2 regions of the Rhizobium sp. NZLR1b genome follow, and region 2 is predicted to be linked to the other one. Evidence: riboswitches for the same ligand, from Rfam matches in the RefSeq annotation. Region 2 holds a riboswitch; the other holds the start of a gene.
What was found. Region 2 has a riboswitch for S-adenosylmethionine ahead of HJB84_RS13500 (O-succinylhomoserine sulfhydrylase). Riboswitches for the same ligand answer to the same signal wherever they lie in the genome.

Region 1 (14,589 bases), on a different contig from region 2:
TTCTGTACGCCGATGATGGGAACCTGCTGGGCAAGGCCGATGCCGATGCCATGCAGCATCATGATCGCCCCGATGAAGGCGATCGGCGTTCCCGCGTGGATCTGCGACATCAGCGCAAAGGCGATGGCGCTGCAGGTCAGGCTTGCGATGGCAAAGGGCTTGTAACGCCCCGTTTTTGAGATGATGCGGCCTGCGGACAGCGATCCGCAGACGAGGCCGCCCGTCAGAAGAATGAAGAGCGCGCCGGCGGCAGAGGGCGAAAGGCCGGTGGTGGTCTGCAGGAAGAGGGCGAGATAGTTGACCATGCCGATGGCGATGGCGCCGCCCATGATCGACATCACCAGGAGCAGGCTGAATGTCGAATTGCGAAAGAGCTGTAGGGGAACGATCGGTTCCGGCGCGCGGCGTTCGACGAGCACCCAGGCGACGGCGCAAACGATACCGAAGGCGATGATGACGATGCTCTGTGGCGAGACCAATGCGCCGAAGAGTTCGCTGCTGTCGGTGGCAAGCACGATGCTGGTCGTCGTCAGGGCGAGAAGCAGCGCACCGGCATAATCGATCTTGGGCCGGCGATGCGGTTTGCGATAGGGCAGCATCACGGCAAGGCCGGCAAGTGCGATTAAGCCGATCGGCACGTTGACGAGGAAAATCGAGCGCCAGCCGAAAAGGTCGCTCATCGTGCCGCCAAGCACCGGTCCGATCGCACCTGACGCCATCAACACGAGGCTGGAATAGCTTTGGTAGCGGGCCCGCTCGCGCGGCTCGAACAGATCGGCATTGACGGAGAAGATCGACACCATGATGCCGCCGCCGCCAAGGCCCTGTAGCACGCGGGCGGCGATCAGCGTGTTCATGGAGACCGCAAGGCCGCAGACCGCCGAGCCGACAGTGAAGATCATGATCGCCGTCATCATCACGTATTTGCGCCCGAAGAGATCGCCAAGCTTGCCATAAACCGGCATGACGGCGCTCAGCGACAGCAGATAGGCCGAGCCGATCCAGCCGAAGCGCTCCAGATGGCCGAACTCGCCGACGATCGTTGGCAGCGCCGTGGAAACGATCTGATTATCTAGTGTCGCCATGAACATGGCCGTCATCAGGAAGAAGAAGAGGATGAGCCGGCGACGAGGATCCGTCACGAGCGGCGCAGGCGCGAGTTGCATATCCATGGAGCATCATTCCGGGTTGGGTAGATTTTTATGTGCTAACAGCATGTATTTGTCAATGGCACATTAATGACATCGGCATATTCAAATTCCGCCGCGGCTCTGTTATGGTCCCGGCATGAACGAAGTGCTGACCAAGACCATTTCCACCGAGCCAGAGCCGGTTGAGGAAAACGTGCCTCGCATCGGCCGGAGCATGGGGCGCATGCGGTTGATGACCGGGCGGCGATTGATCGGCCGGCTGGCGATCCAGAGTGCTGCACCGGGCCTTGAACTTTCGCATCTCGACGTGCTCGATGCGGTGCGGAGGGCAAAGCCTGCCGGCGAGGTCACCGTCGGCATGATCGCGGAGATGCTGCGCATCGATCCGTCACGGGCTAGCCGGGTGGTGGCCGACATGGTCGGGCGGAACGTGCTGCGCCGCGAAGCTTCGCAGGCCGATGCGCGACGGATTGTCGTTGTCATGACCGAGGTCGGCCAGAATCTGCTGGCCGAGATCGTCGCGCAGAAACTCGCGATCATCTCCGAGATCGTCTCCGACTGGCCTGAGCAGGATGTCGCTCGTTTCGCAATGCTTTTCGAGCGTTTCATCGGCGGTTACGAGGCGGTCTTCCGGTCGCGCGACAAGGATACGCCGGGCTAGAGCATGATGCCGAAAAGTGTGTGCGGTTTTCGGGCGACATCCTGTTCTAGTGGCGCTCGAAGGGAAATGGCGCCGATCCGCCGGCGCCCCTTCCCCTCGACCCCCGGTTTGCGCTAAGGGCAATGCCCATGAGCCCATCCACCTTCACCATTCTCCTCGGCGGCGAACTCAGCCTGACGGAGCGCCTGCGCCAAGCCATCGGCGGCAGCCGTTCCATCGCGGCCGATGGCGGCATGCGGCATGCGGTGGCACTCGGTATCGAGCCGGAGCTCTGGGTCGGCGATTTCGATTCGACGCCTGATGATCTCGAGGGTGCCTTTCCCGATGTGCCGAAACAGCCCTATCCCGCGGCAAAGGCGGCGACGGATGGCGAAATCGCCGTGTCGGAAGCGATCGCGCGGGGTGCGCGGCGGCTGATTCTGGCCGGTGCTCTTGGCGGCGAACGCTCGGACCACGCGCTTCAGCATCTGCTGTCGGCCGTCAGTCTGGCGGAGGAGGGTTTCGACGTGCTGCTGACCTCGGGCAAGGAAGAGGCAGTGCCGCTGCTTGCCGGGACGGTCGAGCTGGATCTTCCCAAGGGGAGCCTGTTTTCCGTGCTCGGGTTCAGCGAGCTGACCGGGCTTTCCATCGAGAATGCGCGTTATCCGCTGGCCGATTTCCATCTGCCTTTCGGCTCGTCGCGCACCATTTCCAATGTTGCGGAAAGCAAGATTCGCTTTTCGCTCCGCAGCGGCCGGGCGATCGTGCTCGCCAGGCCCTATGATCTTTCCGGAGTCTGATTTTTGGCCCCTCCCATTCTGAAACTCGACGATATCTTCCTGAGCTTCGGCGGCGCACCGCTGCTGGCTGGTGCTAGCCTGCAGATCGAGCCCGGGGACAAAATCTGCTTGGTCGGGCGCAACGGCTCGGGAAAATCGACGCTGCTGAAGATCGCCGCCGGCCTGGTCGAGGCGCAGTCTGGCGAAGTCTTCCGTCATCCTTCCTCGACGGTGCGCTATCTCGAACAGGCGCCGGATTTTGCCGGCTTCAACACCGTCCATGCCTATGCCGAAGCCGGTCTCGGGCCGGGCGACGACCCTTATCGCGTCACCTATCTGCTGTCGCATCTCGGGCTGACCGGCGAGGAACATCCGAGCATGCTGTCCGGCGGCGAATCGCGTCGGGCCGCCCTTGCCCGCGTGTTGGCGCCGGAGCCCGATATTCTCCTGCTCGACGAGCCGACCAACCATCTCGACCTGCCGACCATCGAATGGCTGGAAGGCGAGTTGCAGAAGACGCGCAGCGCCCTGGTGCTGATCTCGCACGACCGACGTTTTCTCGAAAAGGTCTCGACGGCAACCGTCTGGCTCGACCGCGGCACCTCGCGCCGGCTCGACAGGGGATTTTCGCATTTCGAGGCCTGGCGCGACCAGGTGCTGGAGGCCGAGGAGCTGGAGCAGCATAAACTCGGCAAGGCGATCGAGCGCGAGGAGCACTGGCTGCGTTATGGAGTCACGGCGCGGCGCAAGCGCAACATGCGCCGCCTCGGCGAGTTGCAGACGATGCGCTCGAATTATCGCGGCCATAAGGGGCCGCAGGGCTCGGTGCAGGCGACGGCTTCGGACGCGCAGGAATCCGGCAAGCTGGTGATCGAAGCTCACAAGATCACCAAAAGCTTCGGCGACCGGGCAATCGTCACGCCCTTCTCGATCCGCGTGCACCGCGGCGATTGCATCGGTCTGGTTGGGCCGAACGGTGCCGGCAAGACGACGCTCTTGAAGATGTTGACCGGTCAGCTTTCCCCGGATAGCGGCACGATCAAGCTCGGCACCAATCTGGAGATCGCCACACTCGACCAGAAACGCGAGGATCTCGATCCCGAGGATACGCTCGCCAACTACCTGACGGATGGGCGCGGCGAAAACCTGCTCGTCAACGGCGAACAGCGTCATGTCACCGGCTACATGAAGGAGTTCCTGTTCCAGCCGGAACAGGCGCGGACGCCGATCAGAAGCCTTTCCGGCGGCGAGCGCGCCCGGCTGATGCTGGCGCGGATTCTCTCGCGCCCTACGAACCTGTTGATCCTCGACGAACCGACCAACGATCTCGATATCGAGACGCTCGACCTGCTGCAGGAAATCGTCGCTGGCTTTCCCGGCACCGTCATTCTCGTCAGCCATGACCGCGATTTCCTCGACCGCACCGTGACCTCGACGATCGCACCTGCCATGGCGGACGCACCTGACGGCCGCTGGATCGAATATGCCGGCGGCTATTCGGACATGCTTGCGCAGCGCAAGGGCGCGATCGAGGAGCGCAAGCGGGCCGAGAAGGCGGCGGAGAGGCCGAAGACCCAGGAGGCAGCGTCTTCTGCTGGAAGTTCGAGGGGCAAGCTTTCCTTCAAGCAGAAATTCGCGCTGGAAAATCTGCCGAAGGACATGGCGAAAGCCGAAGCCGAGATCGCCAAGCGCGAACAGGTGATGGCCGATCCCAATCTTTTCACGCGCGATCCCGTAGCTTTCAACCGGCTTGCCGTCGAGATGGAAAAACTACGCGCCGGCCTGATGAAAATGGAGGAGGAGTGGCTGGAGCTCGAAATGCTGCGCGAAGAGCTGGAAGGCTGAGGCTTCGCAAACTCGCAGTCTCACCTTTCCTTGATTGGCCAGTGTATCGACGCGCGGCATAGAGTGTCGCCCGGCAGCTGGGGATAGCGCCGATAGCAATGGCGACAAGGAAAAGTCATATGTCTCGCAAGGCCTATTCCAAGATTTTCACAGCACTTGCCGGCGGCGGTCTTGTCGCGATTGCGCTCTCGCAGGCCGCACAGGCGCGGGATGGCAACCGTGTTCGCGTTCGTGGCACCATCGAAAGCCTCAGTGGCGATAGTCTCGTCGTCAAGACGCGCGAAGGCAGCGATGCGATAATTACGCTGAAAGCCGGCTGGAAAGTCGGCGGCATCAAAAAAGCCTCGGTCGAGGATATCAAGCCCGGCGATTTCGTCGGGGTCGCCTCGCTTCCGAAAGGCGCCGGCCCTGACGGGGCGATCGAGGTATTAATCTTTCCGGCGTCGATGAAGGGGACCGGCGAGGGCAACCGTCCCTGGGATGCTCAGCCGAACAGCCAGATGACCAATGCGACCGTCAGCAATGCCGTCAAATCCGTCGACGGCCACACGATCACGCTGACCTATCAAAGCAAGGAAAAAACCATCACGATTGCCGACGGCACGCCGATCGTGACCTTGGCGCCGGCGACCAAGGACGATCTGAAGGCCGGCGCCAGCGTCATCGTCACCGGCGAGAAGGCGGCAGACGGCAGCATCTCGGCCAGCCAGGTGGCCGTCGGCCTGAATGGCATCACGCCGCCGATGTGACCAGCGTGAAATTCAAAGTGATATAGTGTCTATCGGACGCACGGCGCTCTACAGCGCCGGCGCGGGCATGGCGGCAGCGCCTGTACTGGCGCTGGTGCCGGTCTGAGCGACTTGCTGTTGCTGCTGCGGTTCCTCAGATCTTGCCGGCAGCGCCTGCAGATGCAGTACGCGCGGCTTGAGCGCCTCGAGATAGGCCTCGGAGCGGCCGATGTAAATCATGCCGCTTTCCGGCATGGAGGTCAGCAGTTTGGCCATCATCTCCTGCCATTCCGGCTCCATGCCTTCCAGCACTTCGTCGAAGATGATCCAGCGCGGGCGCACAAGAAGCAGACGGGCAAAGCCGATCGCCTTCTGTTCATCGCTGTCGAGCAGCTTGTCCCAACGGGCGCGGGTATCGAGCCTTGCGATCAGCGAATGCAGGCCGGCTCTGTCGAGGGCCGTCTCGACAGCGGCTCGCTCGTAGGCATCAGGACTTGCGGGAAAGGCCAGCGCCTCGCGCAGCGTGCCGCCGGGAACATAAGCGATCTGCGGGACGAACAGCATGTCGTCGATCGGCGGCAGGCCCATCGTGCCGCTGCCGCACGGCCAGAGGCCGGCCATCGCCTGGAAGAGTAGCTTGCGGTTGACGCTGTGATCGCCGTTGATCATGATTTTTTCGCCGGCCTTGATCACGACATCGGTTTCACGCAGGCGGAAACCGCCGCATTCGTCGATCTCTTCACCGATCTTGGCAACGATCACCACATCCTTCAACGTCAGCGTGTCGGGCGCAGTGTTTTCATAGGCGATGCCGTCCTTCTGGGCGAATTCCTCCTCCATGTCGAGCAGCGCCTGGCGGAAATCGGTGACGCGCATCAGTGTCGCGCGCCATTCGGCGATCGGGCCAAAGTTGGCGACATACCAGCGCAGCGCCGTGTTGACCTGATTGAAGGCGCCGACCGACATCATCAGCTGGCCGAGGGTGAGGCCGCCGGAGAAATAGGCGGGGGCGGCGACGATGATCGGGATGACGATCACCAGCCAGCCGTAGCCGGCCGAAACCCAGGTGAGGTTGGTATTGGCCATGGCGAGCCGCTTGACGACCCTCAGTACCGAGCTGATGTCGGTGTTGATGCGCCGGCGCTCATTCTCCTCGCCGCGGGCGACGGTGATCGCAGGCATGTTCTCGTTGGCGTGCATCAACGTGAAGCGAAGCTCGGCCTCCTTCGAGAAGCGGTCGGCATTCAGCTTGACCAGTTTGCGGCCGACGACCTGGCTCAGCACCGAGGCGGAGGCGGCGTAGAAAATCGCCGCCCAGACCATGTAGCCGGGAATGGAGAAGCTGTGGCCGCTGATGTGGAAGATGAAGCCGCTGGAAAGCTCCCAGAGCACGCCGATGAAGCTCACCAGAAGAATGGTCGACTGCAGCAGGCCGAGAACGAGCCCTGTCGTGCTTTCGGCGAGGTTGCGGGAATCCTCATGCAGGCGCTGGTCCGGATTGACGCCGATCAGACCGCTCGAAGCAAGCCGCAGTGCCCGCTTGCGCTTCAGCCACTGATCGACGAGGTCGCGCGACAGGCCCTCGCGCATATAGAGCGCGGTCATCTGATTCAGCCATGCCTGCAGCACGTTGAGCAGCAGCAGCGTGCCGGCGATCATCGCGAAGATTTCGAGCTGGTGGAAGAATTCACCGAGATCGCGGCGCTCCAGCGAGTCGTAGAAGGGAGCATTCCACTGATTGAGGATGACCTGGCCGTAGGACGTCAACAGGATGACGAGGATCAGCACGGTCGCCAGAAACAGCACCTTGCCACGCACTTGCGAATTCCAGAATGCGGAGAACATAACCCCGAGGCGATTCGTCAGGCTGAGATCATACCCCACCCTATCGTGCCTTCGGATGCCCGGCCTCCCCTCGATCTTATCTGCCATTACGCTTTTCCAACATCGCCCATGCTTACCATTATTAACATGGTGGCGTTACCGGTCTATCAACAGATTCTATCAGTCATTAAACTGTGATGATGCTTGCATGCATCGCTCCTGCGTGCATTCGGCAGTTGATTCGCGGTCCGACTGGGGCTAATTAAAGCTCCGTGGTGATTTGGCCGGCCGGCTTGCAGCCACGTTAAAAAAGTCGCTAAAGGGCCGCGTGCGGACCGGTAGCGATTTTTTTCGCCGCCGGTTTTTTGTTTTTTTGATCGAGTGACCGCAATGCCCATCAAGATCCCCGATACGCTGCCCGCCTTCGAAACCCTGGTTCAAGAGGGTGTGCGGGTGATGACCGAGACGTTGGCGATCCGTCAGGATATCCGACCGCTGCAGATCGGGCTGCTCAACCTTATGCCGAACAAGATCAAGACCGAACTACAGATGGCCCGACTCGTCGGCGCCTCGCCACTGCAGGTCGAGCTGTCGCTGATCCGCATCGGCGGCCACAAGGCGAAGAACACGTCCGAAGATCATCTGCTCGCCTTCTACCAGACCTGGGAGGAAGTGAAGCACCGCAAGTTCGACGGTTTCATCATCACCGGGGCGCCGATCGAGCTTTTGCCCTATGAAGACGTCACCTATTGGCCGGAAATGCAGCAGATTCTCGACTGGACGGAAACGAACGTGCATTCGACGATGAACGTCTGCTGGGGCGCGATGGCGGCGATCTATCATTTCCACGGTGTTCCGAAATACGAGTTGAAAGAAAAGGCCTTCGGCATCTACCGCCACCGGAACCTGAAGCCATCCTCCATCTATCTCAACGGCTTTTCCGACAATTTCGAGGTGCCAGTGTCGCGTTGGACCGAGGTGCGCCGCGCCGATATCGAGCCATCCGAAAGCCTGGAGATCCTGATGGAATCAGGCGAGATGGGTGTCTGCCTCGTGCACGAAAGGAGGGGGCGGCGGCTCTACATGTTCAATCATGTCGAATATGATTCCACATCGCTTTCCGACGAGTATTTCCGCGACGTCAACGCCGGCGTGCCGATCAAGATGCCGCACAACTACTTCCCGCATAATGATCCGGCGCTGACGCCGCAGAACCGCTGGCGCAGCCATGCGCATCTCCTGTTCGGCAACTGGATCAACGAGATCTACCAGACGACCCCCTTTGATGTGGAGGAGATCGGCACGGACCTCTGAAGCGTCGGACTGCGCCTCGGCCGATGCCGGGGCGTTTCTTCTGATCCGACCGGTTGCGGTTTGGAGCAAATGCGGGCAGGTTCCGCTCCTGAAACCGAAAGCGTTGTGGGTCTTTGTGACGCACAACGCTGAAAAACTTTGAATGAGAATGGACGGTCGATCATGTCGGATAAGTTGGAGCGGGAAGTTTTCGGGCAGACGAAGGCAGGCGAGACCGTCTATCGCGTCGAGATCAAGGGCGGCGGGCTGACGGCCAAGATCATCACCTGGGGCGCGGTCATCCAGGATCTGCGTCTTAAGGGACATGAGGCCCCACTGCAGCTCGGTTTCGACGATTTTGACAGCTACCCGCTCCATTCGGCCTATTTTGGCGCGACGCCGGGCCGCTGCGCCAACCGTGTCGGTGGCGGCGCCTTCACGCTCGACGGCAAGGACTGCCAGCTCGAGCTGAACGAAAATGGCGTCACCCATCTGCATGGCGGCAGCGACAATATCGCCAAACGCAACTGGACGGTCGTCGAGCATGAGGTCGACCGGGTGGTGCTGAAGATTGTCGATCCCGATGGCCGCGCCGGCTATCCCGGCAATTGCACCATCCAGGCAACCTTCTGGGTGCACGGCAACGGCGAACTGTCGGTGATCTATGAATCGACCAGCGACCAGCCGACGCTCGCCAATGTCTGCCAGCACGCCTATTTCAATCTCGACGGCCGTGAAGATGCGCTTGGCCACGACATCATGATCGCTGCCGACCACTATCTGCCGACCGACGAGAAACAGGTGCCGACCGGCGAGATCCGTTCCGTCGAGGGCACGGAATTCGATTTCCGCGAGATGGCGCCGATGAAGCGTTTCGTCGGCAGCGAACAGGCCTTGTACGACCATAATTTTTGCCTGTCCGGCGAGCGCACCGCCAAGCGCAGCGTCGCGCTTGCCCGCAGCCTGTATTCCGGTGTGTCGCTGGAAGTGCGCAGCACCGAGCCGGGCGTGCAGTTCTATGCCGGTTTCAAACTGGATACCGGCGCTCCCGGCATCGGCGGGCGCAAGTACGGCCCGTTTGCTGGCTTCTGCCTGGAGACGCAGGTCTGGCCGGATGCCGTCAATCACCAAGGTTTCCCGAATGCGGTGCTGCGCCCCGGCGAAGTGTTGCGCCAGGAGACGGACTATATCTTCACCAAGAGCTGACGTCTTTTTCAGACGCACGGCTCTATGGACGCACGGTTGTCAAATTCTAAAGCGCGTCGCATCAAATTTGATTCATGCGACGCGCTTTAGTCCTTTGTTTTTATGCATGTCGTTATCCCGGAACCGCTGCGCCCTTCTGGGCGACATGCATCAGCGCTATGAACCTCTCCGGTCTCCGGGGAGGTTTTTTCTTGGCCGGGTGCGATTCCGCCTTGTGGATTGGTTCTAGATAGGTTCTATTGTGTGCTTATGGATAGAACCAGTCTGATAGCGGAACTGAACAACCGCGGCCTGCGTGACGAGGCGTTGTCCGGCCCGCTCTATAAGCGGCTGGCGCAGGCGCTGACCGGCCTTATTCAGGAAGGCCTGCTGAAGCCTGGCACGGCGCTGCCAGGGGAGCGCGACCTTGCCGAGGCCTTGAAGCTCGGCCGTGTCACCGTGCGCACCGCCTATCGCGATCTGATGGCTTCAGGTGCACTGGAATCGCGCCACGGAAGCGGTACCTTCGTATCGAGCAGAGTGGAGCGTATGGAGCAGTCGCTCTGGCGGCTTTCCTCCTTCTCCGCCGACATGCGTTCGCGTGGGCGTCTGCCAGCCGCGCTGATCTTGTCGCGGGCGGTCAATACGCCGTCGCCGGAGGAATCCTTCCTGCTGGGCCTTGGCGGCGACGAGCCGGTGTTGAGGCTTGACCGGCTGCGTCTCGCCGACGGCCTGCCGCTTGCGATCGAACGCGCCGTGGTGCCGATCAAATTCTTAGGCGGCGATCCCGGCGGCGAGGGGTCGCTCTATGATGCGCTGGCGGCCAACGGTCACAAGCCCGTACGTGCGCTGCAGCGGCTGACCGCAGTTACGCTCGATCCGTCCTCAGCGGCGATCCTGAACGTCAAATCAGGCGCGCCGGCGCTGCTGATCGAACGCGTCTCGCGCCTGGAAGACCAGCGCGTCGTTGAGTACACCCGCTCGCACTATCGCGGCGATGCCTATGATTTCGTTGCCGAATTGAGAATCGGAGATGACCTATGAATGAGAACCAGTCGTTGATGCTGCAGGAAGCCGGCCAATCCCCAGAGGTGGTGGCCACGCTTCTCGAAAAGGAAAAGCCGGCCTTTGCCGAGATCGCCCGGCTGTTTTCGTCCTCCCGCCCGAGCGTGGTAACGACGGCGGCGCGTGGCTCCTCGGACCATGCCGCCACCTTCTTCAAATACCTCTTCGAGATCACCTGCGGCGTCCCGGTCGCCTCGGTCGGCCCGTCGATCGCTTCGGTCTACGGTGCCGCGCTGCATCTGAAGGGGGGTGTGCATTTCACCGTCTCGCAGTCGGGTGCAAGCCCCGACATCATCGCATTGCAGGATGCGGCCAAAAGGGGCGGGGCGACGACGATTGCCGTTGTCAACGTCGCCGACAGTCCGCTTGCCAAGCAAGCCGATATCGTTCTCGGGCTTAATGCCGGCGCGGAAAAGAGCGTCGCGGCGACCAAATCCTTTATCGCTTCCGTCGCCGCCCTTGCCGGCGTGACCGTTGCGGTCGGCGGCGCGTCCGACCTACAGGCTGCGCTTGGCAGGCTGCCGGAGGCGCTTTCGGCAACCGCCGGGATCGACACGGCGGCAGCCGAGGAGGTGCTTTTCAATGCGACCTCGCTCTATATGGCCGGCCGCGGCCCGGCCTTTGCAATCGGGCTCGAAGCGGCGCTGAAGGCCAAGGAAACCTCCGGCCTGCATGCCGAGGCCTTCTCGCTGGCGGAACTGATGCACGGCCCGATGCGCCTGGTGCAGCCGGGCTTTCCGATCATCGCCTTTGCGCCCGACGATGCGGCCTTCGTCAACAACGTTCAAGCGCTGGAGCGCCTGCAGAAGCTCGGCGCCACCACCGTCGGTTTCTCCACGCAGCCGCTTTCCGGGGTCAATCTGCGCGTGCCGACGACGGGCAATGGCCTTGTCGATCCGCTGGTGTCGCTGCTCGTCTATTACCGGCTGATCGAGTCGGTGACGCGCCGCAAGGGCTTCGATCCCGACAAGCCGGCGAACCTGCTCAAGGTGACGGAGACGGTCTGATGGTCCGCAAGATCTTCATCGGCGCCCGCATCTTCGATGGCGAGCGCTTCCATGACGAGAAAGCACTCATCGTTGCCGACGGCCGCGTCGAGGCGATCGCTGCTGGAAACGATCTGCCGGACGGCGAGACGGTGACGCTTGCCGGCGGGGTTCTGTCGGCCGGCTTCATCGATGCGCAGGTCAATGGCGGCGCCGGGCGGATGCTGAACGACGAGCCTTCCGTCACCTCGATGGAGATCATCGCTGCTGGACACCGGCCCTATGGCACGACATCGCTCTTGCCGACGCTGATCACCGACACGTCCGAGGCATCCATTGCCGCAATCGAGGCCGCCAAGGAGGCGGTGAAGGCGAACCGTGGCGTCGCCGGCTTGCATCTCGAAGGCCCGCATCTGGCGCCTGCGCGCAAGGGTGCGCATCTGGCCGAACTGATGCGGCCGGTCGAGGATCGAGACGTCAAGGCCTTCATCCGGGCACGCGAGGCGATCGGCACGCTGCTCGTCACCATGGCTGCCGAGCAGGTGACGGTTGCCCAGGTGCGTGAGCTTGCCGAAGCCGGCGTCACCGTCAGTATCGGTCATTCCGATTGTTCGAGCGAGGCAGCGGAACAACGTTTCGATGCCGGAGCGCGCGGCGTCACGCACCTCTTCAACGCCATGAGCCAGCTCGGACACCGTACCCCCGGTCTCGTCGGCGCGGCGATCGATCATCCCTCGATCTGGTGCGGCGTCATTGCCGATGGTCACCATGTCGATCCGAAGGCTTTGCGCACGGCGCTGCGTGCCAAACGCGGCGAAGGCAGACTGTTTTTCGTCACCGATGCGATGTCGCTCGTCGGGTCGGAGAAGGATTCGTTCACGCTGAACGGGCGCGCCGTCCGGCGCGAACGGGGCGGGTTCTGCTCGAAGCTGGTACTATCCGACGGCACGCTGGCCGGTTCCGACGTCGACATGATCTCGACGATTCGCTACGGCGTCACCTATCTCGATCTGACGCTGGCCGAGGCTTTGCGCATGGCAACGCTTTATCCCGCCCGCTTTCTCAGACTGGGCGATCGCGGCCATCTCGCACCAGGCGCGCGCGCCGATCTCGTGCATCTCACCGATGCGCTCTCGGTCACCGCCACCTGGCTCAGCGGCGAAGCGGCTTGACTCAAGGAGAAGTGGGATGACTGACATCACGGATGCCTATTTCTCCAACCTGATCGGCCGGCTGGAAGAATTGAAGCAGACGCTTGCCGAGCCGATGGCGCAGGCGGCGGCGGTTATCCTCGATGCTGCCCACGGCGACAAGCGCGTCTATGTCTTCGGCACTGGCCATTCGCATATGCTGGCGGAAGAGGTGCACTATCGTGCCGGCGGGCTCGCCTTCACCGTGCCGGTGCTCGTCGGCTCGGCGATGCTGCATGAGGGTGCGGTCATCAGTTCGGTCTATGAACGCACGCAGGGCCTGGTTCGGCCCATGTTGGAGCGTTACGGCATGCAGCCGGGCGATGTCATCATCATCGCCTCCAATTCGGGCGTCAATGCCGCGCCGATCGAAGCCGCCGACTACGCACGAGAAATCGGCGCAAAGGTGATTGCCATCACTTCGATCGCCTATTCCTCAGCGATCGCCAATGGCCGCCGGCGGCTCGCCGACGCGGCCGATGTGGTGCTCGACAATGGGCTGCCACCGGGTGACGCCGTTCTCGACCTCGAAGGCACGGGGCTTCGGGTCGGGCCGGTCTCGACGGCGGTCGGGGTGACGGTCATCAATGCGATCTTCGCCGAGGTCGCCTCCGAGCTTTCGAAATCCGGCGATGCGCCGGTTTATCTCAGCGCCAACATGCCGGGTGCAGCCGAGATCAACCAGAAGCTTGTCCAGAAATACCGGCCGCGCAACCCGCATCTCTGATCAGCATTGTTGGCGGCGGACACAAAAAAGGCCGGTCGGAACCGGCCTTTTGTATGGAATGAACCAGGGATCAGTCCTTGGCGCGTTCGACGTAGGAATTGTCTTCCGTCGCGATGACGACGCGAGTGCCGGCATTGATGTGCGGCGGCACCATGGCGCGCACGCCGTTCGACAGGATGGCCGGCTTGTAGGAGGACGATGCCGTCTGGCCCTTGACGACCGGTTCCGTCTCGGTGATCTCAAGCGTGACGTGGCGAGGCAGCTCGAGTGCCAGCGGAAGGCCTTCATAGATCGAGAGGATGCAGGACATGCCTTCCTGCAGATAGACCTTCTGATCGCCCATAGTGTCGACATCAACCACGACCTGATCGTAGTTGCTCGGGTTCATGAAGTGGAAGCCTTCGCCGTCTTGATAGAGGTACTGGAAGGACACGTCCTCGACGAAGGCGCGCTCGACCTGTTCGGTGGTGCGCCAACGCTCAGCAACCTTCACGCCGTCAACGATGCGGCGCATGTCGACCTGGGTGACCGGCGTACCCTTGCCCGGATGAAAGTTCTGAGCGGTGAGAACGACGTAAAGCTTGCCGTCGACGTCGAGAACGTTGCCCTTGCGGACCGAAGAGGCGATGACCTTGACCATAAGACTTCCTTGTAACTCGGCTTTCGGCGTCGTAGAGAACTGCCGAGACGCCTCGAAGACGCAAATATTTTTCTTTGGGGGCGCAACTAACCTAAAATCCGGGAAATAGCCATCCCCATACCGGCTTCTCCGGCGAAGAAAGCTTGGAATGAACTCTTCGGCGAAAGTGTCCCCCTGGTGGAACCCGTCCGTACACGCCGATCGCCGTCCGTTCCTGATCGGGCGCAATGCGATCCAGGCGGCGTTGCGCGGGTTTTTCGCGCGCGAGGATTTCATCGAGGTGGATACGGCGGTGCTGCAGATCTCCCCGGGCAACGAGGCGCATCTGCATGCCTTCGCCACCGAAGCACTGACGACGGACGGGCAAAAGACGCCATTCTATCTGCACACCTCGCCGGAATTCGCCTGCAAGAAGTTGCTTGCGGCGGGTGAGGAGCGCATCTCGTGTTTTGCCCATGTCTATCGCAATCGCGAGCGCGGGCCGCTGCACCATCCTGAATTCACCATGCTTGAATGGTATCGGGCCGGCGAAAGCT
Region 2 (14,589 bases):
AATGCAGCGCCGCGGTCTGCTTCACCTGATCGGCGGTCGAGAAATGGATGAAGCCATCCTTCAGATCGATGCCGGCGCCATGAAAAATGCCGGTTTGTCTGGCTTGCTGCCAGAGCGTTTCCGTCACGATCTTGTAAAGGGTCGGTGTCACGCTCATCATGGCCTCGCGATTGCTGGTCCTCGATCACCAGCGCTTTGCCGGAAAGAGGCGGCGATGTCCACGCCCCAGCACTCAAAAACGGGACCGGCAGAAACAAATTCCGGAGGATGAGACGATGAAGATTTTGGTTCTCACGCTTAGCGTTCTTCTCCTGCCGCTTGGCGCCGCGGCGGCCGAACCCGATGCAAGCCGGTTCCAGCTGGAAAAGAGCGGCGACCATTTCGTGCGGCTCGACCGGCAGACCGGGGCAATGTCGATCTGCCAGGACAAGGACGGCGCCCTCGTCTGCCGGATGGCGGCCGACGAACGGGCGGCCTATGAGGACGAACTCGACCGGCTTTCCGAGCGGGTGACGAAGCTGGAGCAAGGCGGCTCCATCCAGCGCGCGCTGCCGAGCGATGCCGAAGTCGACCGCTCGATCAGCATCATGGAGAAGATGATGAAGAGTTTCATGGGGATGGTGAAGGAGTTCCAGGCTGATGAAAACGCCAATCCCCTTCCGCAGAAGACCTGATCTGATATAATCCCATGAGAAAGCCGGCATGAACGCGGAGGGATGGCGTTCGCGCGCCGGCAATGATCGGGCTCTTGGGAGGGAGTTTTCGATGCACGAACAGACCATCATCATTGCGGACGATCATCCGCTTTTCCGGGATGCGCTGCGTCAGGCGGTGATCGGCATGGAAGGCCGGCAGGCGATCGTCGAGGCCGGCGATTTCGCCGCTGCGCGCACGGCCGCAGGCGCCCATGCGGACGCCGACCTAATGCTGCTCGACCTCGCCATGCCCGGGGTCAGCGGCTTTTCCGGCCTGATGGCGCTGCGCTCCGAATTCGCCAGCCTGCCGATCATCATCGTCTCGGCAAGCGACGATGCGACGACGATCCGCCGGGCGCTGGAACTTGGCGCTTCCGGCTTCATCTCCAAATCCTCCGGCATCGAGGGCATTCGCCGCAGCATCCAGACGGTGCTTGCCGGCGATATCGCCACGCCGGAAAACTATCGCGACGGCCAGGAGCAGGATCCCGATGTCGCCGACCTGATCCACCGCCTGCATACGCTGACGCCGCAGCAGAGCCGGGTGCTGACCATGCTGGCCGAAGGGCTGCTGAACAAGCAGATCGCCTATGAACTCGGCGTCTCCGAGGCGACGATCAAGGCGCATGTCTCGGCGATCCTGCTGAAACTCGATGTCGACAGCCGCACCCAAGCGGTCATCCAGCTCGGCAAGATCAATATGGCGATGGTCGCCTAAGCACTTTCAATAACAGGATTTTATTCCTCATTTACCTTTACTCAGGCGGCACGGTCGGTTAATATTCGGCCTGGTTTAAGCGCGGCAGGCACGAGCCGCACGGAATCGGGCGCATATGCTGTCACACGACCAGATCTGGGGAGCGATCGACAGGCTTGCCGAACGGCATGACCTGACGCCATCCGGTCTTGCGCGCCGCGCCGGGCTCGACCCCACCTCCTTCAACAAGTCGAAACGGCTTTCCGCCGATGGGCGGCTGCGCTGGCCCTCGACGGAATCGATCGCCAAGGTGCTCGGTGCGACCGGGGCGAGCATGGAACAGTTCCTTGTCTTCCTGCGGCCGGATGCCGGTCTTTCCAAGCAGTTGGCCGGAGAGCTTGCCGGAGAGCCTGACGACGCCTTTCCGCCGCAGGGAAGCTCGATTCCGCTGCTCGGCTTCGCCCAGGCCGGCGCCGGCGGCTTTTTCGACGATGGCGGTTTTCCGGCCGGCCATGGCTGGGATGTGGTGGAATTTCCGGCGGCCCCGACACAGAAATCCGGCGTCTATGCGCTTGAGGTGCAGGGCGAAAGCATGATGCCGCTCTACCGCGACGGCGACGTGCTGATCGTCGCGCCGGGTGCGCAGGTGCGCCGCAACGACCGCGTCGTGGTGCGCACATGCGCGGGCGAGGTGATGGCCAAGGTGCTGCTGCGCCAGAGCCCGCGATCGATCGAGCTGATGTCGCTCAATCCCGAACATGCCAACCGAACACTCGAGCTTTCCGACGTCGATTGGATCGCCCGCATCATCTGGGCCAGTCAATAGGAAGATATTCCATGCGCCTTGCCGCCTTGTTCACAGGTCTTACGGGAATGGCGGTGGTGGCCGGCCTGCTGATGGCGGGCGAAACAAGGCTGCGCGGCGGCACGGCCGGGGAAGAGAGCGTGTCGGCAGAGGAGACGGCGACTTCGGTGGATCCCGCCGCGCAAGCCGGCGAACCGGCTGCGATGTCGGACGACCGGGCCGAAGTGATCGCCCGTTCGGCGCAACCGCCGGCTCCTCCCTCCCCTCGGCCAGCCGACGGCACGGCGCCCAAACCCGCCGATATCGCACCACCAGCTGAGACCGCCGCCGGGCAAGCCGCAAATCCTTCCGCGAAAAAGCCGATGGAGCTGACGCGGCCGGCGGTCGAAAATGCCGGCATGCTGTCCTTCGGCGAGCGCAGGCTTCAGCTCGCCGGCGTCGTGCCGACGCCGGCCGACAGGATATGCGGGCCGGCGGGCCGGCAATGGCCCTGCGGCATGATGGCGAAGACGGCGCTGCGCCAACTTTTGCGCAATCGCAGCATCGCCTGCGATATCGATCCGGCCGAATGGAAGGAAATGGCGACGACCGCATGCCGGCTCGGCACGCAGGATCTCGGCGCATGGCTTGCCGAAAACGGCTGGGCTGAAGTCGCGGCGGGTTCGCCGCTTGCATCGGCCGCCGAGAAAGCCAGGCAGGCTGGAAAAGGGCTTTACGGCGACGATCCGCGCCGGAGATAACTGGCGGTCATGACGGGGACCGATCCCTTGTAATGGCGGCTGCCAATTCCTAATCTCCGCTGATCGAAAAAGGAATCAGAGATGAACAAGCCGCTTTCCGCCCATGATGCGCTGATCTACGTGATGGTGATGGCCTCTGCCGTCGACAGCACGATGAACGACAGGGAGCTGGAAAGGATCGGCCAACTGATCGGATTTCTGCCGGTTTTCCGGGATTTCGATGACGACAAGCTGATTTCGGTGGCGCGCGACTGCGCCTCGCTGCTTTCCGGACCTGAGGGCCTCGACGTCGTTCTCGAAACCGTGCGCGACACCCTGCCCGTCAAGCTCTACGACACCGCCTATGCGCTGGCCGTCGAGGTGGCTTCCGCCGATCTTTCGGTCAAGGCGGAAGAACTGCGGTTGCTCAGCCTGCTGCGCGACCGGCTCGGCCTCGACAAGCTGACCTGCGCGGCGATCGAGCGCAGTGCGATAGCCCGTTTCCGCAAGAGCTGATCCTTAAGTCTTTGTTTTTATGCATGTCAGTAGAGCCCGTAGGGAAAATAGCGCAGATAGATTTCCTGCAGACGGCCGTTGCGCGACAGCGTGGCGAGCGCGTGGTCGATGGCTGACGTCAGCACGCTGTCCTTCTGCCGCAGCATGATCGTCATGCCCTCGCCGAGGAAATGCTCGGAGAGATAGGGGCCGTCGAACAGTGCGCAGCATTTGGCCGAGGCCGGCGAGGAGACCCAGAAGGAAAGCTGCAGCGCATCGGCGAAGGCGGCATCGACCTTGCGCTCCCTAAGCGCAGCAAGCAGGGCGTCCTTGGTGTCGAAGGTCTGCGCCTTGATCGCGGGAAAGAAGGCGGCCAGCATCGCCTCGTGCACCGTGCCCTTGACCACACCGACCGGGTGAGCCGAAAGCGCGGCCGCCGTTTTGCCGTCGAGCGGTACGGCGAGATTGCGCACGAAGCGCGCCGGCAGCATCAGATAGGGCCGGGAGAAGACGAATTGCCGGCGCAATTCAGGCGTCACGGCAAGACCGGCGATGACGGCATCGCCCTGCGAGGCGGCGAGCGCATCCTTCAGATCGGCGAAAGGGATCGCCTGGATCTGGCACTTGTCTGAAATCTCCAGCTCGCTGCAGATCTCGCGGGCGAGATCGACGTTGAAACCGGAAAGCTTGCCGTTCTGATCGGTAAAATTGAACGGCGGGAAATCGACCGAGGTCAGGAAACGCAAGCGGACCAGCGAGGAGAGATCGGGCCTCGCCAGACGTTCGCGGGCATCGAAAAGCAGCGGCAGCGAGGGTGCAGCCTGCTGAGCGGATGCGGCAAAACCCGAAAACAGCACGCGCAGAAACAGCCCGAATACGAGAAAACCCTTCACAGCCAGGGATGCCAACTTGGATTGCATCATCGTGATCTTGATCTCGGGTTAAGCGCGAAGCGTGCGGTGTCGGCGAGATGTAGCAGAGTCATGCGGGACGGGGAATATGCATGCGACGGATCGTGCCGCATCCGCCCCTCATCCGCCTGCCGGCACCGACCGGGGTCGAGCCACGGGTCTCGGCCCGTCCTTCGGACCCCCGTTTGCGGGGCGAAGGGGATATGCCGCGACCTCGCCGACGCCTCGCGTGGGATGTCCCCTCGCCCCGTTTACGGGGAGAGGGTTAGGGTGAGGGGCAGCCATCAGCGCAGATCGGGCAGCCATGGCAACGCATTGAAGACGATAATTCGGGCGCTAAAAATCGTGGGTATGCCGCCCCGCCGTTAGCGCGGAATTAAAGAATATCGCCTCTATTTGTGGCGACGACACGGACCCGCCGGCCGATTGCATGATGCATGCGTCAACCCCGCCATAATCCCTGAGCCGCGGCACTTACGCGGCGCTCCGTTTGCAACAATTGATTTCAAAGCACCGGGCGTGCGACGCCCGGTCAACCGGGTGACATTTCCATGTTGAAGCATCTGAAAATCCGCACGAAAATCATATCGGTCGTGGTGCTCTTGGGGCTGATCACGATGGCCGGGCTGATCTATGTCATTGCCGAGTTCCGCCGTGCGGATGCCGCCTACAGCGCCTTCATCGATCATGAAGCGCTGGCCTCGATGCAGAGCGCGCGCGCCAGCGCCTCGGTGGTGGCCTCGGTGCTGCAGGTAACCCTGCTGGCCGAGATGAAGCCCGATACGCCGGCATTCGCCACAGCGCTCGCCACACCGAGCAAGCTGCCGCAGGCCCGTGACCGGATGAAAGATGCGCTGGCGCTGGTTCCCAGCCGCAAAGCGGCGATCGATGACATCCAGGCCGGCATCGATGAGATCGAAACGCTGGCGAACAAGATCATCGAACAGAGCAAAGCCAAGGACAGCGCCGGGGCGCTGGCGAATGTTGCCCTGATCAATGCCAAGCTCAATGCGCTGACCCCGAAGATGATCGCCAACAATGATGCGATGATGGCGATGCTCAAGGACGGCGGCGACGCGCTTTCGGCCTCGGTCAACGGGCGGATCGTCTTCTGTCTCGTTCTGATCGGCATTGCCGTGCTGCTCGCCGTCGGCTTCAGCGTCGTCGTCGCCCAGATGGGCATTGCCGGCCCGATGACGCAGTTGCGCCTGCGCATGACTCGGCTTGCCGAAGGCGATACCACAAGCGAGGTCAGCGGGCTCGACCGCGGCGACGAAGTCGGCCAGATGGCAAAGGCCGTGTCGATCTTCCGCGACAATGCGATCGAGCGCGGGCGGATCGAGGCGCGGGCCGAAGCTGACCGTAACCTCAGTGACGGCGAGCGGCGTGAACGCGACGCGCAGAAAACCCGTGAAGCATCCGAACTCGAAGGCGCAGTTACCGCGCTCGGCGACGGCCTGCGCCGTCTTGCCGCCGGCGATCTCGCCTCGCATATCGACCAGCCCTTCGTCGCGCATCTCGATGCGCTGCGCGAGGATTTCAACAACTCGGTCGAGAAGCTCAACGAAACTCTGCATACGGTCGGCGCCAACGCCCGGGCGATCGGCGCCGGCGCCAACGAGATCCGGTCTTCCGCAGACGAGCTTTCCAGGCGGACGGAACAACAGTCGGCCTCCGTCGAAGAGACGGCGGCGGCGCTGGAGGAGATCACCACGACGGTGCGCGACGCCGCCAAGCGTGCCGAGGAGGCGAGCCAGCTCGTCGCCCGCACCCGCCTCGGGGCCGAAAAATCCGGCGACATCGTCCGCAAGGCGGTCTCCGCCATGCAGCAGATCGAAAAATCCTCGGGCGAAATCTCCAACATCATCGGCGTCATCGACGACATCGCCTTCCAGACTAACCTTCTGGCCTTGAACGCCGGCGTCGAAGCTGCGCGTGCCGGCGACGCCGGCAAGGGTTTTGCCGTCGTCGCCCAGGAGGTGCGCGAACTCGCCCAACGTTCCGCCAAGGCGGCAAAGGAAATCAAGGGCTTGATCACCAACTCCGGCACGCATGTGCAGACCGGCGTTTCGCTGGTCGGCGAAACCGGCAAGGCGCTCGATTCGATCGTCCAGGAGGTGCAGGAAATCAACCAACACGTCCACGCCATCGCCGAAGCCTCGCGCGAACAGTCGATCGGGCTGCAGGAGATCAACACCGCCGTCAACACCATGGATCAGGGCACGCAGCAGAATGCGGCGATGGTCGAGCAGTCGACGGCCGCCAGCCACAGCCTCGCCACGGAAGCGACAGCGCTGAACAACCTGCTCGGCCAGTTCAGGCTGACGGGCACCGGCGGCTTTGCCGCCAGTGCGCCGATTGCCGCCGCAGCCCCACGCGCTACCCCGCGCCCGGCCGTCAGAACAGCCCCGATCCGCGTCGCTCGCGAAGGCACAGCCCGCCCGGCCGCCTCGCCAGCCCGCGCCCTCGGCCAAAAAATCGCCAACGCCTTTAACGCCGGCAACAGCGCACCGAAAAGCCAGGATGGCGACTGGACGGAGTTCTGAGCCACGGCTGTCCAGTTCACGCCCGAAGCCTGCCCGTCACCCTCACTCAACCGGGGTCGAGCCGCTGGTCTCGACCCGTCCTTCGGACCCCCGTAAACGGGGCGAGGGGACGTGCCAGGCGCGAGCCTAGCGAGGAACGGAGAGGTTGCAGCTCTTCCCCTTCGCCCCGCTAGCGGGGAGAAGGTCTTTTGGGATCTCGCTAACCCGGCCGCGAGCCGACCTCGACGAGGATATTCCCCGGCGCCGTGCAATAAAACAGCCAGCCGCCGCGCATGGCGGCCGGCGGGCCGGAGAGCGCCGCGCCGGCGGCAAAAAGCCCGGCATGCACCCTATCGACATCCGCCCTTTCGGGCAGGATGAAGCCGATATGATAGGTCTGGCGCTGCAGTTCAACCTGGTCGGCGGTGCCGAATTTGGCAATGGCGTGACTGAGGACGATTTCGAGACCGGCATCGTCCGCAAGGATCGCCAAGCCGTTCTGGCCGCGCATATCCTTAAGCGTCAGGCCGAAATGGCGGATGAAAAAATCCGCCGTCGCAGTGATATCGGGTACGTGAAAATCGAGATGGTTCAGGCGCATGACAGTCTCCGTTCAAAAAATCCCGGGACTGCCTTTTGCCGTCTCCGCACGCCGCCGGGATCCCGCATCTGGTGCGGATCACGTCGCGGGTTCTCGTGCCATGGGCCACGGAGCAGAGCTTCGTCAGAGCGCTCTTGACGCTCCAGCGGAAGGGATCGGGCTTACCTCAACCGATCCTGCCTTTTTCGACACTGCCGATCTAGCAGACGGCGCCGGTTTCGGCAATGGAAGCGCTGACACGATCACGCCATTCCAAGCGGTGCTTCTCGAAGGATTGAAACCGGCCATGCCGTTTGCGTGATGCGCCGGCGCCAATAGAGAGTAAGATCGCGTCGTCGCCGGCATCGGAAGGGATCGACATGAAACCCGCACTCATCGGCCTCATCGGCACCCTCATTCTCACCGGTTGCAGCACCGCTAGCTATAGCGGCCCCGGCATGGAGCCGATCCCGGGCAGCATCACCTATAACGGCCAGCCGCGCACCAAGCTCACCAAATCACCCATCGGCTCGGCCTTTCCGCATGATTTCATCGACCAGTACGGCCAGCAGGTGGAGGAAACCTACATCATCCAGCCCGACCGGAGCCTGATCATCGCGCACCGCCGATATAAGCCTATCCGGTTCTTTGGGGATTAGGTGTTGGTCGGCTTCGCGTGCGGGAAGCTGGAGCGGGTGAAGGGAATCGAACCCTCGTATTCAGCTTGGGAAGCTGCTGCTCTACCATTGAGCTACACCCGCGATAGCTGAGATTTCCAACAGATGGGGGCCGCTGTCAAGTCGCGGCAGCCGGGAAGTCTCAGATGCGGAAGTGCTTCGAGAGTTTGAGGCCTTGGGCCTGGTAGTTGGAGCCGAGGCCGGAGCCGTAGAGGCTGGTCGGCTTTTCCTGCATGTGTTCGTAGACCAGGCGGCCAACGATCTGGCCGTCTTCGAGGATGAAGGGCACTTCGTGGCTGCGCACTTCGAGCACGGCGCGGCTGCCGCGGCCGCCGGCCGGCGCATGGCCGAAGCCCGGATCGAAGAAGCCGGCATAATGGACGCGGAATTCGCCGACCAAGGGGTCGAACGGGGTCATTTCGGCGGCATAATCCGGCGGCACATGCACGGCCTCGCGCGAGACGAGGATATAGAACTCGTCGGGATCGAGGATCAGTTCGTTGCGGCCGCGGCTATAGAGCGGTTCCCAGAAATCGTAGATGTCGTGCTGGGCTTTCTTGTCGACATCGACGACGGCGGTGTGGTGTTTGCCGCGATAGCCGATCAGGCCGTCTTCGTCTCCGGCGAGGTCGATCGACAGAGCGATGCCGCTGCCGGACACATTCGGCTGCTTGCTGGCGACCAGCGTCTCGCTTTCATGCAGCTTCAACAGCTCCGGCTCGCTGAGCAAAGCATGGCCGACGCGGAAGCGGATCTGCGACAGGCGCGAGCCGCGGCGTACGACGATCGGGAAGGTGCGCGGGCTGATTTCCAGATAGAGCGGTCCGGAATAACCGGCCGGGATCTTGTCGAACTCCTGGGCATAGTCGGTGATGACGCGGGTGAAGATATCGAGCCGGCCGGTCGAGCTCTTCGGATTGGCCGAGGCCGACATGTCGGCCGGCAGCGCTAAGCTCTCCATCAGCGGCACGATGTAGACGCAGCCGGTTTCGAGCACCGCGCCTTCGGAAAGGTCGACCACATGCAGGCTCAGCCGGTCGAGCTTGTCGGCCACCAGATGCGAGGGGCCGGGCATGAAGCTGGCGCGCACGCGAATAGCCTTGGCGCCCAGGCGCAAATCGAGGCTTGCCGGCTGGATCTGGTCGCGGTCCAGCTCCCGTTCGGAGATCAGACGACCCGTTTCAAACAGCGCTGATATCGCGCCGTCCGCCAGAATTCCCGTTTCACGAGCCATCATGCCTCATCCATCATTTGCCGCCGACAAAACCAAACTCGGGGAATTGACGCAAGCAGCTAACAGCAGTATTGCAGAATTATCCCGTGGTGATTTGGCCGGTCGGCTTGCAGCCACGTTAAACAAGTGGCTAAAAAGACCGGGTTGAAAACCGGTCTGCTTTTGCGACCGGTTTTTTTGTTATGTGAAGGTGATGGCATGAGCAAGACCTGGCGCCCGGCAACCCAACTCGTCCACGGCGGAACCTTGCGTTCGCAATATGGCGAGACGTCCGAAGCAATCTATCTCACGCAGGGTTTCGTCTATGACACGTCGGAGGCGGCCGAAGCCCGCTTCAAGGGCGAGACGGAAGGCTACATCTACGCCCGCTACGGCAGCCCGACCAACGACATGTTCGAAAAGCGGATGTGCATGCTCGAAGGCGCGGAAGACGCCCGCGCCACCGCCTCCGGCATGGCGGCCGTCACCGCGGCGGTGCTCTGCCAGGTCAAATCAGGCGACCATATCGTCGCGGCGCGCGCGCTGTTCGGTTCCTGCCGCTGGGTTGTCGAGACATTGGCGCCGAAATACGGCATCGAGTGCACGCTGGTCGACGGCCGGGATCTTGCAAATTGGGAAAAGGCAATCCGGCCGAACACCAAGGTGTTCTTCCTGGAAAGCCCGACCAACCCGACGCTCGAAGTGGTCGATATCTCAGGTGTTGCCAAGCTCGCCAACCAGATCGGCGCCAAGGTTATCGTCGACAACGTCTTCGCCACGCCGCTTTTCCAGAAGCCGTTGGAGCTCGGCGCCCATATCGTCGTCTATTCCGCCACCAAACATATTGACGGCCAGGGCCGCTGCCTCGGCGGCGTGGTGCTGGCCGACAAGGACTGGATCGACGAGAATCTGCACGACTACTTCCGCCACACCGGCCCGGCCATGTCGCCGTTCAACGCCTGGACGCTGCTGAAGGGCATCGAGACGCTGCCGCTGCGCGTGAAGCAGCAGACTGAGAATGCGGCGAAGATCGCCGATTTTCTGGCCGAGCAAAGCAAGGTCGCCAAGGTGATCTATCCCGGCCGCAAGGACCATCCGCAGGCCGATATCATCGCCAAGCAGATGACCGGCGGCTCGACCCTCGTCGCCTTCGAGCTGAAGGGCGGCAAGGAAGCCGCCTTCGCGCTGCAGAACGCGCTCGATATCATCAAGATTTCCAACAATCTCGGCGACAGCAAGAGCCTGATCACCCATCCGGCAACCACCACCCACAAGAACCTGTCGGAGGAGGCGCGCGCCGAACTCGGCATTTCCCCGGGTACGGTCCGCCTTTCGGCCGGCATCGAGGATACCGACGACCTGATCGAGGATTTCGCCAAGGCGCTTGCCAAGGTCTCGGCCTGATCCAGGGATATTGGCGGCCGGACCTCGCTTGGGGTTCGGCTCGCCAGACCTCACCGGCGTTCGGCTCGCCGGACCTCAGCAGGTTGAGGCCGGGGGAACAAGCTCGGTCGCGCCGGCGTTCGGAAGTGGAATTGACACCGACAATTAGGCTTAACGATCGAAACACTTCGATCACGACCGTTTTAGTGACGATCAACGTTCCGTTTCTTGACGGGCAGGGCCTCTTATAAGATACGGGTAACATATCTTGACTAAGGTGCAAGGCATGTATCGCGCCCTCACAAAAGATATCGAAGTCGTCGTCGAACCATTCTATCTGGAGGAGCAATCCGATCCGGACGACGATCGCTATGTCTGGGGCTATCGGATTGTCATCAGCAACAATTCCGGCATCGCCGTTCGCCTGGTCAATCGCTATTGGAATATCACCGACCAGAATGGACAGGTGGACGAGGTCACCGGTCCGGGCGTCGTCGGCGAACAGCCGCGGCTCAGCCCCGGCGACACCTACGAATATTCCTCCGGCTGCCCACTCGACACCCCCTCCGGGCTGATGTTCGGCCATTACCAGATGGAAACGGACGAAGGCGACACCTTCGATGTCGACATTCCCGCCTTCTCGCTGGATTCACCGGGGTTGTTGCGCGTGCTCAACTGAAGGCCGGCCCGAAATCATTTTGCCCGCTTGATAGATTGCCGACACCGGCCCCTCATCCGCCTGCCGGCACCGACCGGGGTCGAGACCGGTGGCTCGACCCCGGCAAGGGTTAGGGTGAGGGGCAGATATCAGGGGCCAACCGAGCCTATTCGGCCGGCTGAAGTTCGACCGGCTCGAAGCGATAGGTGGTCGAGCAGAATTCGCAGGTGACAGCGATCTCGCCATCTTCCTGGCTGGCCTCGATCTCCTCGGCAGAGAAGCCCTTCAGCACGCCCTTGATCTTGTCACGCGAACAGCTGCAGCGATCGAAGACGGCGCGCGGTTCGTAGACGCGCACGCCGCGCTCGTGGAACAGGCGGAACAGCAGCCGCTCGGTGCCAACCAGCGGATCGGTGAGTTCATCCGCATCGATGGTCTCGACCAGCGAACGCGCTTCGGCCCAGGAATCGTCCTCGCTATGCGGGCGGCTGCCGGTGTCGCCGTCGCCGCCGTGGAGATCCGGTTGACGCATGCGCTCCGGCGCTTCCGGCAGGAACTGGGCGACAAGGCCACCTGCCCGCCAGCGATGGCGTGGCTGGCCTTCATCGTCGCGATCGAAGAGTTCGGCCGCGGCCAGACGCACGCGCGTCGGGATCTGCTCCGACTGGCGGAAGTAGACGCCGGCAATGTCCTCGAGCGTGGTGCCGTCGAGCGCGACAATACCTTGGTAGGGCTGGCCGAACTTGCCCTGGTCGATGGTGAAGGCAAGCACGCCGTGGCCGAGCAATTGCTCCGGCTCGGTTTCGCCAGCTTCAATGGCCTTGTCGAGCAGCGCCTGGTCGAAACGGGCATAGGCACGGACATTTTCCGGCGTCGAAAAATCGGCAACGAGAAGATCGACCGGGCCGTCGCCCTTGGTCTGCACGGTGAACTTGCCGTCAAACTTCAGCGAGGTGCCGAGCAGCACCGTCAGCACGACGACTTCGGCGAGCAGCCGGGCGACAGGGGCCGGATAATGATGGCGCTCGAGGATCGCGTCGAGCATCGGGCCGAGCTGGACGGCGCGGCCGCGCACATCCAGCCCGTCCACCTGAAAGGGGACGACATGGTCATCGCCGGCGAAATCGAACTGGCCGAGGGCGGCTGCAGCTTCTGCCATGGATTCACTCCTAGTTTTCAAGCGAAAGGACAGGGTGCTCTTCGCTCGCGCGGCCACGCGTTTTTCGCACGCGGCGTCCGATTATGGTTCAGATCGCGCCCAGGCACCAAGCAAGAATCGACTTCTGCGCATGAAGACGGTTTTCCGCTTCATCGAAGACCACGGATTGCGGACCATCGATCACGTCGTCCGTCACTTCCTCACCGCGATGAGCGGGCAGGCAATGCATGAACAATGCATCATTGCCGGCCTTGGCCATCAAGGCCGCGTTGACCTGGTAAGGCTGAAAGACATTGTGACCCCGGGCCCGATGTTCCTGATTCATGGAGACCCAGGTATCGGTCACCACGCAATCGACGCCTTCGACCGCACGGTCGGCATCATGGCAGAGCATGATTTCGGCGCCCTCATTGCGGGCCCAGTTCAGATAGTGATCCTTAGGCTCCGAGCCAAGGGGCACCGCCATGTTCATGCGATAGCCGAAGCGGGCGGCGCCTTCGACCAGCGAATGCAGCACATTGTTGCCGTCGCCGGTCCAGGCGATGGTCTTTCCCTTGATCGGGCCGCGATGCTCTTCGAAGGTCATGATATCGGCCATGATCTGGCAGGGATGGGTGTCATCCGTCAGCGCGTTGATCACAGGCACGGTCGCATGTTCGGCAAGCTCCACCAGGCGCGAATGCTCGGTAGTGCGGATCATGATCGCATCGACATAACGCGACAGAACCTTGGCGGTGTCGCCGATCGTCTCGGCGCGGCCGAGCTGCATCTCGGTGCCGGACAGGAACAGCGTTTCGCCGCCGAGCTGGCGCATGCCGACATCGAAGGAGACGCGGGTGCGCGTCGACGGCTTCTCGAAGATCATCGCCAGCATCTTGCCGGCGAGCGGCTTGTCGCCCGTGCCGGCCTTGAAGGCCTGCTTGCGGGCGAGCGCATCGTTCATGATGGTTCTGAGATCGGCTGAGGTGACCGCGGAAAGATCGAGGAAATGTTTGGGAGCCATGTTCTTACCTGTGCTGCGCCCGAAGGCGGCAATCTCTTCAAGCCGTTTTCTTGACCTTCGCGGCGCGAATGCTCTCGGCGGCGCGCTCGATGCGGTCAAGGCCCTCTCGGGCTTCCTCGGCGGTGACGACGAGGGGCGGAAGAAGGCGGATGACGTTATCGCCGGCGGGTATGCCGAGCAGATGGGCGGCGCGGATCGCCTGCAGCAATTCGGCCGAGGGAATAGCAGCCTTGATGCCGAGCAACAGCCCCTCGCCTCTGATATCCTCGATCACATCGGGATAGCGATCCTTCAGCGAGGCGAGGCCCTGGCGGAAGACGAGTGCTACGTCGCGCACCTGCTGGAGGAAGCCATCGGCGAGGATGATGTCGAGCACGGCGCTGCCGACGGCCATGGCGAGCGGATTGCCGCCATAGGTCGAGCCATGCGTGCCGGCCTTCATGCCGGAGGCGGCCTCTGAAGTAGCAAGGCAGGCGCCGAGCGGGAACCCACCGCCGATGCCCTTGGCAACCGCCATGATGTCGGGCGTGACGCCCGACCATTCATGGGCAAAGAACCTGCCGGTGCGGCCAACGCCGGTCTGGACCTCGTCGAGGATCAACAGCAGGCCGTTTTCGTCGCAAATCTGGCGAAGCGCCTTCATGAATTCGGGGGTGGCAGGACGCACGCCGCCCTCGCCCTGCACCGGCTCGATGAGGATTGCCGCCGTCGCATCGGTGATCGCGGCGCGGACCGCTTCGATGTCGCCGAACGCCACCTGATCGAAACCCGGCGCCTTGGGGCCGAAGCCTTCGAGATATTTCTCCTGGCCACCGGCGGCGATTGTCGCGAGCGTCCGCCCATGGAAGGCGCCCTCGAAGGTGATGATATGGAAGCGCTCGGGATGGCCGTTGGAAAACTGATAACGGCGCGCCGTCTTGATCGCGCATTCGAGCGCTTCAGCACCCGAATTGGTGAAGAACACCTTGTCGGCGAAGGTGGCGTCGGTCAGCCGTTTGGCCAAACGCTCCTGGCCGGGGATCTCATAGATGTTGGAGAGGTGCCAGACCTTGTCGGCCTGCTCCTTCAG

Region 1: another riboswitch for S-adenosylmethionine. It lies ahead of metA (homoserine O-succinyltransferase); the one in region 2 lies ahead of HJB84_RS13500 (O-succinylhomoserine sulfhydrylase).

The regions. Positions count from the first base shown of each region.
Region 1 covers NZ_JABDWC010000003.1:198,967-213,555, forward strand. The annotation lists gene HJB84_RS05415 (MDR family MFS transporter) at 1-1,172, opposite strand, end outside; gene HJB84_RS05420 (MarR family winged helix-turn-helix transcriptional regulator) at 1,288-1,812, shown strand; gene HJB84_RS05425 (thiamine diphosphokinase) at 1,935-2,591, shown strand; gene HJB84_RS05430 (ABC-F family ATP-binding cassette domain-containing protein) at 2,595-4,415, shown strand; gene HJB84_RS05435 (hypothetical protein) at 4,535-5,164, shown strand; gene HJB84_RS05440 (ABC transporter ATP-binding protein/permease) at 5,213-7,075, opposite strand; SAM riboswitch at 7,230-7,307, shown strand; gene metA (homoserine O-succinyltransferase) at 7,358-8,281, shown strand; gene HJB84_RS05450 (aldose epimerase family protein) at 8,444-9,466, shown strand; gene HJB84_RS05455 (GntR family transcriptional regulator) at 9,716-10,489, shown strand; gene HJB84_RS05460 (SIS domain-containing protein) at 10,486-11,517, shown strand; gene nagA (N-acetylglucosamine-6-phosphate deacetylase) at 11,517-12,668, shown strand; gene HJB84_RS05470 (SIS domain-containing protein) at 12,685-13,413, shown strand; gene efp (elongation factor P) at 13,484-14,053, opposite strand; gene epmA (EF-P lysine aminoacylase EpmA) at 14,202-14,589, shown strand, end outside.
Region 2 covers NZ_JABDWC010000007.1:261,835-276,423, forward strand. The annotation lists gene HJB84_RS13435 (DUF952 domain-containing protein) at 1-157, opposite strand, end outside; gene HJB84_RS13440 (hypothetical protein) at 276-674, shown strand; gene HJB84_RS13445 (response regulator transcription factor) at 766-1,413, shown strand; gene HJB84_RS13450 (helix-turn-helix transcriptional regulator) at 1,529-2,218, shown strand; gene HJB84_RS13455 (thermonuclease family protein) at 2,230-2,937, shown strand; gene HJB84_RS13460 (tellurite resistance TerB family protein) at 3,019-3,432, shown strand; gene HJB84_RS13465 (transporter substrate-binding domain-containing protein) at 3,459-4,334, opposite strand; gene HJB84_RS13470 (methyl-accepting chemotaxis protein) at 4,874-6,868, shown strand; gene HJB84_RS13475 (VOC family protein) at 7,068-7,448, opposite strand; gene HJB84_RS13480 (hypothetical protein) at 7,447-7,749, shown strand; gene HJB84_RS13485 (hypothetical protein) at 7,808-8,086, shown strand; tRNA gene HJB84_RS13490 (tRNA-Gly) at 8,115-8,188, opposite strand; gene HJB84_RS13495 (2'-deoxycytidine 5'-triphosphate deaminase) at 8,247-9,341, opposite strand; SAM riboswitch at 9,415-9,493, shown strand; gene HJB84_RS13500 (O-succinylhomoserine sulfhydrylase) at 9,537-10,721, shown strand; gene apaG (Co2+/Mg2+ efflux protein ApaG) at 10,987-11,379, shown strand; gene HJB84_RS13510 (Hsp33 family molecular chaperone) at 11,525-12,517, opposite strand; gene argF (ornithine carbamoyltransferase) at 12,606-13,520, opposite strand; gene HJB84_RS13520 (aspartate aminotransferase family protein) at 13,558-14,589, opposite strand, start outside.